3 regions of the Metabacillus dongyingensis genome follow, and region 2 is predicted to be linked to each of the others. Evidence: riboswitches for the same ligand, from Rfam matches in the RefSeq annotation. Region 2 holds a riboswitch; each other region holds the start of a gene.

Region 1 (4,076 bases), 910 kb from region 2:
AAACGAAAAAAGACCTGCTGTTTGCGATCGTCATGCCGACTATAACTAAATTCATTGCCCCATTTTTAGTGAGAAATTTTCTTCAGGACGTGACGAAGCAAAATCATCAGGACCTTGAACATATGCTGAGATACATTCTTGAAAACCGCTATGAGTTTATAAAGAAAAATCACCCTGTCATCAAGATTTTGCTCCAGGAAGTTTTCTTTCATGAAGAGTTCAGAGGGGAGCTCCGAAAGGTCGTTGAGGAACATGCGGTTGAGAAGCTGAAGAAGCTGATCATTCACTTCCAGGAAAAAGGAGAGATGATTGACATGCCTCCTGAAACAGTGTTGCGGATGATCATTACGACAATTATGGGGTTCCTGATCGGAAGGTTCATCATTCTGCCTGATTTGGATTGGGACGATGAAGCAGAAAAAGAATATACGATCCAGTTTCTTCTGCATGGACTGATGAAGAAGTAAAGCCGCTCATAGGATGAGCGGCTCTTTTTCTTGTTAGGAAAACTATAAAAGTCAAAGGGGTGTGGAAAATAAACCGTAAAGCTCCGGCCCATTGAGCTTTGGTCAGAACAAATCCGCCTGCGCTTTAGATCTATGAAAAAACAGAGTCCAATTTCGGACTCTGCAGGGCAGGAACTACTTGGCTTTTTTAAATTTCGGATAGCCAATAATAATAGCCGCAATACCCATAACGGCTATTAAGAATGGGTAATAAGAGAATGGCAGGATATCAGCTGGTGAAATCTTTGCAAATTGAGCGGCAGTAAGCATTTGAGCGCCATAAGGGATTAAACCCTGTATACTGCAAGAAAAAATATCCAAAAGGCTGGCAGATTTACGTTTATCAATCTCATATTTATCTGCCATATCTTTTGCCAGCGGGCCCGCTGCAATAATAGAGATGGTATTATTTGCAGTCGCAAGGTTTGTCGTGCTTACAAGACCGGCAATGGCATATTCTGCCCCTCTTTTAGAAGAAATTCTTTTTGTCATCGCTTCTAAAATAAAGTGAATGCCGCCATTTCGTTTAATCAGTTCAACCATACCGCCGATTAAGAGTGAAAGAATGACCAGTTCGGCCATCCCCATAATACCTTCTGTTATTTTCTGAAGAAAATCAGTTAACGTATAGCTGCCATCAGACATCCCGATAACTCCGCTAAGCAGGATACCCCCAGTTAAAACAATAATGACATTCATTCCAAGAAGAGCTGTTACAAGTACGGCTATATAAGGCAGCATTTTAATGAAACTGAATTCTCCAGGTGAAACAGGAGATTGATTGCCGAGAGTAATCACAATTAAGACAGCACAAGTAATGATGGCAGCCGGCAAAACGATGAAGAAGTTTACCTTGAACTTGTCTCTCATTTCCGTCTGCTGTGTCCGAACTGCAGCTATTGTTGTATCCGATATGAAAGACAGGTTGTCCCCAAACATCGCACCGCCAATAACGGCAGCCATAGCAAGAGCTATTGAAATATCAGCCTCTGCACTGATGCCAACCCCAATTGGAGCAAGTGCAGCAATTGTTCCCATTGAAGTTCCCATTGCAAGTGATATAAAAGCTCCAATGATAAATAATCCAACAATCAAAAAGCTTTGCGGCAAAAATGAAAGCGCAAGATTGACTGTAGATTCCACTGCACCCATCCCTTTTGCCACTTCTGAGAAGGCTCCGGCCAGGATGAAGATAAAGACCATGATCATCAAATCAAGATGACCTGCCCCTTTAGCAAAATTCTCAACCTTCGCAGTGAACGTCTCTTTACGATTCATCATAAGAGCTGCTCCTGATGCAATGATAATTGCAACAAGAATCGGCATCTTATAAAAATCGCCTGTTATAATACCAGACCCTACAAATAGGGCAAGAAATATGATTAACGGCAATAATGCCAGTCCATTTCCTTTTGTCTCCATGTGTACCACCTTTCTTATTATAAAAAAAGATCTCTTCTAAAGCAGAAGAGATCTTAAATCCGGAATGGAATAAACCTCTTCTTATCTTTCAAGCACGCGGCTTGCTGGAATTGGCACAGCACTCGGAAATCCGAGTCCGCTGCCGAGGCATCACAGGGCCAGTCCCTCTGCCTCTCTTAATAAGAAGATATATGTGTGTTTTTAAAAAATGACCTTTCCTACATTAAGGGGTTATTGTGTAAAAGTCAAATGGTAGATTTAACAAAAATTTTTTCAAAATTGTTTGAATTTACCGTTAACAGTGGAATAAAATAAACTATATAGTCGGTTTTTAAGGAGGTGTAAAGGTGGCTCCAATTGTTTCAGATGAATATAAGGAAAAAAAGAAACGCCATATCCTGGAAAGTGCCCTTAAGGCTTTTGGAGAAAAAGGATTTCAGCTTGCAACAATAGACGATATTGTTGCTGAATCTGGGTTAAGTAAAGGCGCAATCTACAACTATTTTAAAAGCAAGGAAGAAATTTACCTTCAGCTGATGCAGATGCGGACAGAGCAGAATATCGCAAAACTGAAAAGAAGTTTTCTAGAGAGAGGGACTGCAAAAGAAAAACTTCACCAGTTTTTCAAAAACTATGCGGAAATTGAGCTATCTCAAAAGTGGCAGAAAATGATCGGTGTTCACCTTGAATTCTGGATTCATTCTGGCCGTGATGAAGAACTTAAGAAAGTCATGACAGACCGGTATGACGACGTTTATCAAGTGCTGCTTGTTGAAATCATCGAAGAAGGCATAAGGCAGAATGAATTCAACAAAGAGACGGATCCATCGCTCATATCTTCTATGGTATGGGGAACCATAGACGGCATTTGTCTTCACTATTCAGTAATAGGCAGGAATTACCCTTATCAAGAACAAATCCGTGCCTTAGAAGAAATGATCTTCATGTACTTAGAAAAAGGGGGATCTGCATGAGGTTTTTACAAGGAGAAAATATATACCTGCGTCCTTTTAGAAAAGACGACTTCGAGATGATTTTTAAAAGTGTGCAGGACAAAGAGATTAGAAGGCTTACTGGTACACAAACGTTTTTTACAATGGAGAAAATAGAGCAGGCTTATGAAAGCTTTGCGCTGGATAAAACACGAATGGATCTTGTGATTGTACGGAATGAAACAGATGAAGCAATAGGAGATCTTGCCCTGATGGATATCGATCTCTTAAACCGGAATGCAAGTGTACGAATTGCCCTGAACGATGAAAAGCATCGCGGACATGGTTTTGGCACTGAAGCGATGAAATTAATCCTTGAGCATGGCTTTCACCATTTGGGATTATACCGGATAGGACTAAATGTTTATCACTACAACGCAAGAGCAAAACGCTCCTATGAGAAATTAGGCTTTAAGCAGGAAGGCGTTATACGGGGAGAGCTTTTTTATGAAGGGGAGTTTCACGACAATATCCTAATGGGTGTATTAGCCGATGAATTTTGGGAAGCTAATGAGAAATGGGGCGCGGTATGATCACAATTAAGAGATTGTCTCAATGTACGCTTGAAGAGGCTTTAACCGCATGGAATAAAGGCTTTGAGGGATATTACTTTGATATGACGCTGTCCCTTGAGAATTTTTTTAACCGAATGGTGCTTGAAAACCTTTCGCCGGCATTATCTGTTGTAGCTTTTCACGATTCAAAGCCGGTTGGGCTGGTTCTGAATGGAATCAGAACCATTGACGGCAAAAAAATAGCATGGAATGGCGGTACAGGTGTTGCTCCTGAGTACCGAAGCAAAGGGGTCGGGTTAAAGCTGATGGAAGAGGTTTTGTCTCTTTATGAAAAAGAAAATGTAGACACTGCTACTCTTGAAGCCGTCTCTCATAATGATCGTGCGATAAAGCTTTATGAAAAAATGGGCTATCAGGTTGTGGACCGGATTGCACACCTTGGTCTTTCAGCTCCTCTTAAGCTCGAAGAACCAAAAGGCAGATTCCGTGTCCAGGTTAAAAAGCCGAGGGACGTACAGGATGTCTCTTTTTATAACAAGCTGACGCCTTGGCAGGTGCAGTGGCAGAACATAAGGGACGGTGAATCCATTCTTGCATTAGACGAAAAGGGTGAAACCATTGGCTATGCCCTGTCAAAACGG
Region 2 (4,076 bases):
CAAAAGACGGTGTCAACCAAAAAGTTTTTTATTAATTCGAAAAGACGGATGATTCAATTAATGATTTCACACCCGTTGCTTGTTCAATTGCCTGTTCAAGATCCTCCAGAAGGTCATCTATATGTTCAATCCCAACAGACAATCGAATTAAGTCTTCAGTTACTCCTGATTTTTTCAGGCCTTCTGCATCCAGCTGCTGATGTGTAGTGCTGGCAGGATGAATGATCAGGCTTTTGGCATCTCCGACATTTGCTACATGCGACCATAGGTTAACAGAATTAATCACCTTTGCGCCTGCTGCACGGCCGCCATCAATGCCGAACACTACAACCGCGCCTGCCCCTTTAGCTAAATATTTATCTGCCAGGGCCTTGTCAGGGTGCTGTTCATCTTCAGGGTACAGCACCCATTTAACTGCAGGATGCTCATTTAAATACTCAACCACTTTTCTCGTATTAAAAATATGCTCTTTCATTCTTACATGAAGTGTTTCCACTCCAAGAGCAAATTGAAATGCATTAAAAGGACTGATAGCAGGCCCTAAATCCCTGAGGAGCTGAACGCGGGCTTTTACAATAAAGGCTGCCTCCGGCAATGCTTCTGCATATACAAGATTGTGATAGCTTGGATCTGGAGTCGTAAAGCCCGGAAACTTATCGCTGTTCCAATCAAACTTCCCTCCGTCTACGATAATTCCTCCGAGGGTCGTGCCGTTTCCAAGCAGCCATTTGGTGGCCGAATGAATGACAATATCTGCTCCGTGTTCGATTGGCCTGCATAAATAAGGAGTTGCAAAAGTGTTATCAATAATTAATGGGATACCTGCTTCATGAGCAATTTTTGACACTGCCTCTATATCAAGAACCTGCAGACTTGGATTGCCAATCGTTTCTGCAAAAATGGCCTTTGTTTTAGGTGTGATGGCATCCCTGAAATTCTCAGGATCATCCGCATTTACAAACTTAGTCTGTATCCCGTACTTAGGCAAAGTGGTTTGAAAGAGATTGTAGGTCCCCCCGTATAGGCTTGAGGCAGAGACAATCTCATCCCCTGTTCCGGCAATATTTAATATGGAAAGCGTTATCGCAGCCATGCCGCTTGCCACAGCAAGACTTCCTACTCCCCCTTCTAGCTGGGCAACTCTTTCTTCGAAAACCGTTGAGGTAGGATTATGTATCCGGGTATAAATGTAACCCTGCTCTTTTAAAGCAAATAAATCCGATGCATGCTCCGTATCATTAAAAACATAGGCGTTAGACTGATAAATTGGCACAGCCCGTGCTCCTGTTGCAGGATCCTTCTGCAAACCCCCATGTACATTTAACGTCTCAAGCCGATACTTATTTTGTCCCATATTCCCATCTCCTTTTTCATTTTTCCATATAAAAAACCCCTTCAAAGAAGAGGCGGAATCACCATATCTCTTCTTATCTTCCAGAGCATTCTAACCTGCTCTGATGGAATTGGCACCGTGTTGCAATAACCGGTTGCCGGGCTTCACAGGGCCAAGTCCCTCCACCTCTCTTGATAAGATTAAACTTATTGAATCTAAATGAATTGTAACACCGCTTCATTTACACAGTCAATTAATAGTTTGAATTTTTAGATTATTATTTAGACAAGTGAATAATGGATTCAAGCCTTAGTACATTGCGAAATGATCCTTTTACTTCAATCGCTCCTAGCTTTGAGAGCTGAAGAAGTCTGATTGGTGAGTGAAAACAGTCAAGAAGATGATTTTCATCACCTGAAACCAGTACATGTGCTGAAAGATTGTCATTGTCGCTGCTTAAACAACAAGCCCCCTTTTTTAAAACAAGCAGGATGGGTTTTTGTTTTGAACTGGTTATCCGTATTCTTAATTCTTCGTTTGGAAGCAGCGGCTGAATAAAATAAGACGCATTCATTTTTTCTACAAACGAAAATAAGTCCATTTCTTTTTTTCTCCCCATTTCTTTCCTATCAGATCATAACGTATTAATTCGTTTTAATACGACTCATCACCTTTATGAAAAGTTCGACACTTTATTGGACTTGGAGAGACAAAATAATCGTTTTTTCTATTTCCCAAGAAATATGTCAAATGCCGCCCTGCTCAGGCGGCATATTCTTTCAATATTTGATAAATATATTCAACAGAATGAAAGGCATATTTCTTGTGGGTAACCGCTCCATTTTCAAATATAAGCAAGCAGGGAACACTTTCAATTCCCCACTCTTCCGCTTGCTTAGGCAGGAAATTTAAGTTTGCCGTATGAATCGCTAAAGCTGGGAGCAGCTCTTCAACAACAGACAGCATTTTTTTTGCAAGCTGACACGTTCCGCAAAATGGAGTGTATAGATAAAGGATGCCAAATTCTTTTTCAGCAAACATATCTAATTGTTCTTCTTTTATTTCAATCATTGCTTTTCATGAGACTCCCTTTATTTTATAAGTATTTCGCCTGAACATCGATATTTGCACTTAAAAGCACAGCAGCAACATGCTGATCAGGTGCAGTCGCAACTTCACGGTACATTCTATCTATAAATATATGAGCAGCTTCGGGCAGTTCCCGCTTGAATTGTTTTCTGAGGCGATCCCCTGATTCATCAGAATCTACAAGCACATATACGTCTCTATAAAACAGAGCATCAATCATTTCATCTAATCGAGTAAGGCTTATTGTTCCATTTGTACAGATAATTTCTACAGGTTCATTGACAACATTAAGAACCTTTCGTTTGTCAGATGTTCCTTCAACTATTATGACCTTTTCAACCTCAATTGCAGACATCGCCATCACCTATTCAGTTAAAGTATGTGTTATCTTATAACCTATTCGAATTGCATGAGGTTGTTTCTTAAAATAATTGAACAAAAATGGCAGTGGAACATTCCACTGCCATTCGATTAGCACCAGCCGTTTTCTTCGTCACAATCTACATACTTTTCATCTTGTTTTGATAAAACGTCTGCATCCTGGAAAAAGGAATGGTTTTCTTCTTCATATCCATTTTTCAATGAAACCTGATTTCCATTTTGACCAAAAGACATTGTGCCAATTTGCTCTTTTTCAAAAAACAAGTTCATTTGACCTTCTGAAAAGCGTCCTGTTACCCGGTCTGTAATATCTAAGCGCTTCTTTTCAAATGACATCCTGGAACACCCTCCTTTTTATAGCTTAGGGTGTCCTGAGTTGATGCCCTTTATCAGTCTTCATTTGTCATTTCTACATATTGTTCAGCAGTCATTAAGCTGTCAACATCACTTACATTGCTTGGCTCGATAACAATCATCCATGCTTTTTCATATGGAGATTCGTTTACAAATTCTGGGCTGTCATCAAGATCCTCATTGATTTCAACAACTTTTCCGCTGATTGGCGCATAAAGCTCTGAAACCGTTTTTACTGATTCAACGCTTCCGAAAGGCTCGTCTGCTTTAATTTCATCTCCAACTTCAGGAAGCTCAACAAATACAATATCCCCAAGTTCTGATTGAGCAAAATCAGTAATGCCGATACGTACTTTTTCGCCTTCAACTTTAACCCATTCGTGCTCTTCAGAATAGCGAAGTTCTTTTGGTGTGTTCATTTTTATTACCTCCAAGTTTTATCTTGTTTATTTGTAAAAAGACTGAAGTTAAAGTCTTCTACTACTTTGCCCATGCTGCTTCGAATTGATCTTCATTAAAGCCGACGGTAACTTTCTTGCCGTCTGTTGTTAATGGCCGTTTGATAAGCATGCCGTCTGATGCCAGAATCTCAAGCAGTTCTTCATCAGATAAAGAAGCAACCTTCTCTTTCATGCCTAATTCGCGGTATTTTTGACCGCTGGTATTGAAAAACTTTTTTACTTCTAACCCGCTGTTATCAAGCATCTTTTTTAATTCTTCTTTTGTCGGTGGATTTTCGACAATATGTACATCTTCTACCTGCAAATTGTGATCTTCAAACCACTTTTTTGCTTTTCGGCATGTACCGCATTTTGGATACCAATAAAACGTAAGAGCCACTCTTCTCACCACCTGCAACCGTAATTGAACAAGATTATTTTACCACAATCAATTGGACAATCATAATCCCAAGTTTCTA
Region 3 (4,076 bases), 400 kb from region 2:
GAATCAATTAAGGCATCCTGAATTTTTTCTTTGAGCCTGTTTTCGTCAGTTGGACGTACGGGTACAAGTTTCGGTTTCCAGTACCTTGTAAGCTCTAATGCTTCTCCCGTTTTTTTTGTAAAGAAATAGCCTGGAGGCACTTTCTTAATATGCTTCTGCATCGTGCCTGGGTCCGGTACATATTGAAAAGAGAGATAGTGCTCTAAGGATTCTTCATTAATAAGAGGATTTGGAAGATAATCAGTTAAACTCTTAAGCTCCGAAGCAAAAAGATTCATTTCGCCGTTTTCTATGTAGTAAAGAGGCTTTATTCCAAAGTGATCTCTCGCACCGAATAAAAAGTGTTCCTGTCTGTCCCAAATAAGAAATGAAAACATTCCTCTTAAAAGTTGAAGCGTTTCCTGGCCATAAATGCAATAAAGCGCAACAATCACTTCTGTATCCGTATCCGTTTTCAACTTAAATCCATGGGAAAAAATGATTTCTCTGAGCTCAATATAGTTATAAATTTCACCGTTAAACACAATATAGTAGCGGTCATCAGATCCATAAGCCATAGGCTGGTGTCCGCTTTTAACATCAATAATGCTTAACCGCTGAAAGGCCAGAAGAACCTGCTCATCTTGATAAATTCCGCTGTCATCCGGACCTCTGTGTTCTATTTTTCTGCTTGCCTTCTCAATGAATGTATTAAATAAAAGATCTCTCGTTTGTTTACGATAATCAATAATTCCAACAAATCCGCACATCCTATTCGCCTCCAAAAGTGTCTTTCCACTTATAAAACGAAGACTAGTAAGAGATTGTTGCATTTTTTCACAAAATTAAACAAAAATCCCGATTTTTTCGACAAAAAAAGGATGAGAGCTGCATACAGCAGTATTCTCATCCTTTTTTACTTATTATTGGTTTAAAGCCTGTTCTTTAAGAGCTTCTGCTTTATCTGTTCTTTCCCATGGAAGGTCAAGATCATTACGGCCGAAGTGTCCGTAGGCAGCTGTTTGTTTGTAAATTGGACGGCGAAGATTCAGCATGTTGATGATTCCTGCCGGACGAAGGTCAAAGTTAGCACGAACAACATCCACTAACACATCTTCCTTCACTTTCCCTGTTTCAAATGTATCGATTGCAATTGATACCGGCTGAGCTACACCAATTGCGTATGCAAGCTGAACTTCACATTTATCAGCAAGGCCAGCTGCTACAATATTCTTAGCTACATAGCGTGCTGCATAAGCTGCAGAGCGGTCAACTTTTGTTGGATCTTTACCAGAGAATGCACCGCCTCCGTGACGAGCATACCCTCCGTAAGTATCAACGATGATTTTACGGCCTGTTAAGCCTGCATCGCCCTGCGGTCCGCCGATTACGAAACGGCCAGTCGGGTTGATGAAGTATTTTGTATCTTCATCAATTAATTCATTCGGTACAACCGGGTTAATTACATGTTCTTTTACGTTGCGCTGAATTTGCTCCAATGAAATTTCAGGGTGATGCTGAGTTGAAATAACAATTGTATCAATGCGAACAGGCTTGTCATTCTCATCATACTCAACTGTTACTTGAGTTTTGCCGTCAGGACGAAGGTACGGAAGAATTTCTTCTTTGCGGACTTCTGTTAAACGGCGTGCAAGTTTGTGAGCAAGTGAGATCGGCAGCGGCATTAATTCTTTCGTTTCGTTATTTGCAAAACCGAACATCAATCCTTGGTCACCTGCACCAATAGCTTCAATCTGCTCATCTGTCATTTTTCCTTCACGTGCTTCAAGCGCCTGATCAACACCCATCGCGATATCTGCTGACTGTTCATCAATTGAAGTAAGTACTGCACATGTTTCTGCATCAAAACCATATTTTGCACGAGTGTAGCCAATTTCTTTAACCGTTTCGCGAACGATTTTTGGAATGTCTACATAAGTAGAAGTTGTAATTTCACCAGCAACCAGAACAAGACCTGTTGTAACAGATGTTTCACAAGCTACACGGGCATTTGCATCTTTTTCTAGGATTGCATCTAAAATCGAGTCAGAAATCTGGTCACAAATTTTATCAGGATGACCTTCAGTTACAGACTCTGAAGTAAACAGACGACGTTGTTTAGTCATTAAAGTTTTCCTCCTCAAAAGGTTAGATGATACGGAACTCATTCCCTTTCATATTTTGACCATTCGGCAAAATATTTCAGTTGGCATGTTTTAGGAGAATCCACGAGTACTTTCAGGCAAAATATATTTGAAATAAAAAATCCTTTCCCGCGAGGAAAGGTTATTTACTAAAATCGTAGCCTTTCGCTCTTATCGATCAAGGGCTTTCGCCTTGCATCAGGTTAGCACCTTTGCTCGCAAAAATTCACGAATGAATTTTCAAGATAAAGCAGGTTGCTGGGTTTCATTGGGCCTGTCCCTCCACCAGCTCGGGATAAGAGAATCCGTTCAAGGACATATAATATCGTATATTTCCTTCAGGTGTCAACAAAAACTGACAAGGTTTTCGCATAAGATTTTTCAGAACCCTTTTTATATGATTCCACAAAATGCCGAAATAAAAACATTCCTATTATATATGTATCATTTTCATCAAAAACGTTTCTAAAACCGTTCCATTTCATCAATTTGTACGTAGAATAAGTTAAATAGTATAGACTATTCATTTTAATGTGTTATACTAATTAAGAAGAATCACTTAACATATAGTTGAAAATAATAATAGAAATATAGGTAAAGGATGGGTATGGGATGAATTCAATTGAAATTACAAATGAGCTTGATGTTTTACTTAAAGGGGAAAATGCATTTCATAACTTATCAGTTCCCGTTCTTGTAGAGAAAGTATTAGAGCGCAAAGAAGGTACATTAACTTCAACGGGAGCAGTCCGTGCAACAACTGGTACTTACACAGGACGTTCACCTAAAGATAAATTTATTGTAAAAGAAAATTCAACAAATGACAAAATTGAGTGGGGTGCTGTTAATCAGCCTTTCTCTGAAACGGCATTTGAAAAATTGTATTTAAAAGTTCTTTCATACTTAAAAGACCGCAATGAGCTTTTTGTTTTCAAAGGCTTTGCCGGAGCTGACGCAAAATACCGCCTGCCGATTCAGGTTGTAAATGAATTCGCCTGGCATAACCTTTTTGCACAGCAATTATTCATTCAGCCAGAGAGCGGAGATGAGCTGATTCAGCATGATAATCCATTCACGATCGTGTCTGCACCAAACTTTAAAGCAGATCCGTCAGTAGATGGAACAAATTCTGAAACTTTTATCATCATTTCTTTTGAGAAAAGAACGATCTTAATCGGAGGAACGGAATATGCAGGAGAAATGAAAAAATCTATTTTCTCTGTCATGAATTACCTTCTTCCTGAAAGCGGTATCCTGCCGATGCACTGCTCTGCAAATGTTGGTCAGGAAGGCGATGTGGCCCTTTTCTTCGGTCTGTCTGGAACAGGAAAAACAACCTTGTCTGCTGATCCTAAACGCAAATTAATCGGCGATGATGAGCACGGATGGTCAAATGCCGGTGTTTTTAATATCGAAGGAGGCTGTTATGCAAAGTGCATCAACCTCTCACGTGAAAAAGAACCTCAAATTTTTGATTCAATAAGATTCGGGTCAGTGCTTGAAAATGTAGTACTTGATGATGACACAAGAATTGCTGACTATGACGATACCTTCTTTACTGAAAATACAAGAGCGGCCTATCCCCTTGAAGCAATGGATAACATTGTGAAGCCTAGTATTGCAGGCCACCCGCATACGATTGTCTTTTTAACTGCTGACGCATTTGGAGTTCTTCCTCCTATCAGCAAATTAACAAAAGAACAGGCCATGTACCACTTCTTAAGCGGCTATACAAGCAAGCTTGCCGGAACAGAGCGAGGCATTACATCACCTCAGGCTACATTCTCTACGTGCTTTGGCTCGCCTTTCCTGCCGCTTCCTGCTACTGTTTATGCCGAGATGCTCGGCCGGAAAATTGATGAGCATCAGGCAAATGTATTCTTAGTCAACACAGGCTGGACTGGCGGAGAATACGGAACCGGCAAGCGCATGAAATTGAAATATACACGCGCA

The links. A riboswitch is a leader RNA that binds a small molecule or an ion and turns the genes downstream of it on or off. The one in region 2 is predicted to bind S-adenosylmethionine.
Region 1: it holds a riboswitch for S-adenosylmethionine, as region 2 does, so the genes downstream of both, K8L98_RS01240 (Na+/H+ antiporter NhaC family protein) here and K8L98_RS21685 (O-acetylhomoserine aminocarboxypropyltransferase/cysteine synthase family protein) in region 2, are expected to answer to the same signal.
Region 3: it holds a riboswitch for S-adenosylmethionine, as region 2 does, so the genes downstream of both, metK (methionine adenosyltransferase) here and K8L98_RS21685 (O-acetylhomoserine aminocarboxypropyltransferase/cysteine synthase family protein) in region 2, are expected to answer to the same signal.

Annotation. Positions count from the first base shown of each region.
Region 1 is NZ_CP082944.1:220,413-224,488, forward strand. Features, by position in the region: gene K8L98_RS01235 (TetR/AcrR family transcriptional regulator) at 1-467, shown strand, start outside; gene K8L98_RS01240 (Na+/H+ antiporter NhaC family protein) at 642-1,928, opposite strand; SAM riboswitch class I at 2,007-2,114, opposite strand; gene K8L98_RS01245 (TetR/AcrR family transcriptional regulator) at 2,276-2,902, shown strand; gene K8L98_RS01250 (GNAT family N-acetyltransferase) at 2,899-3,453, shown strand; gene K8L98_RS01255 (GNAT family N-acetyltransferase) at 3,450-4,076, shown strand, end outside.
Region 2 is NZ_CP082944.1:4,363,651-4,367,726, forward strand. Features, by position in the region: gene K8L98_RS21685 (O-acetylhomoserine aminocarboxypropyltransferase/cysteine synthase family protein) at 32-1,354, opposite strand; SAM riboswitch class I at 1,425-1,534, opposite strand; gene K8L98_RS21690 (SCP2 sterol-binding domain-containing protein) at 1,611-1,934, opposite strand; gene K8L98_RS21695 (thioredoxin family protein) at 2,096-2,404, opposite strand; gene K8L98_RS21700 (toprim domain-containing protein) at 2,430-2,777, opposite strand; gene K8L98_RS21705 (YusG family protein) at 2,894-3,139, opposite strand; gene gcvH (glycine cleavage system protein GcvH) at 3,193-3,576, opposite strand; gene K8L98_RS21715 (arsenate reductase family protein) at 3,638-3,997, opposite strand.
Region 3 is NZ_CP082944.1:3,965,835-3,969,910, forward strand. Features, by position in the region: gene asnB (asparagine synthase (glutamine-hydrolyzing)) at 1-749, opposite strand, end outside; gene metK (methionine adenosyltransferase) at 903-2,105, opposite strand; SAM riboswitch class I at 2,292-2,425, opposite strand; gene pckA (phosphoenolpyruvate carboxykinase (ATP)) at 2,736-4,076, shown strand, end outside.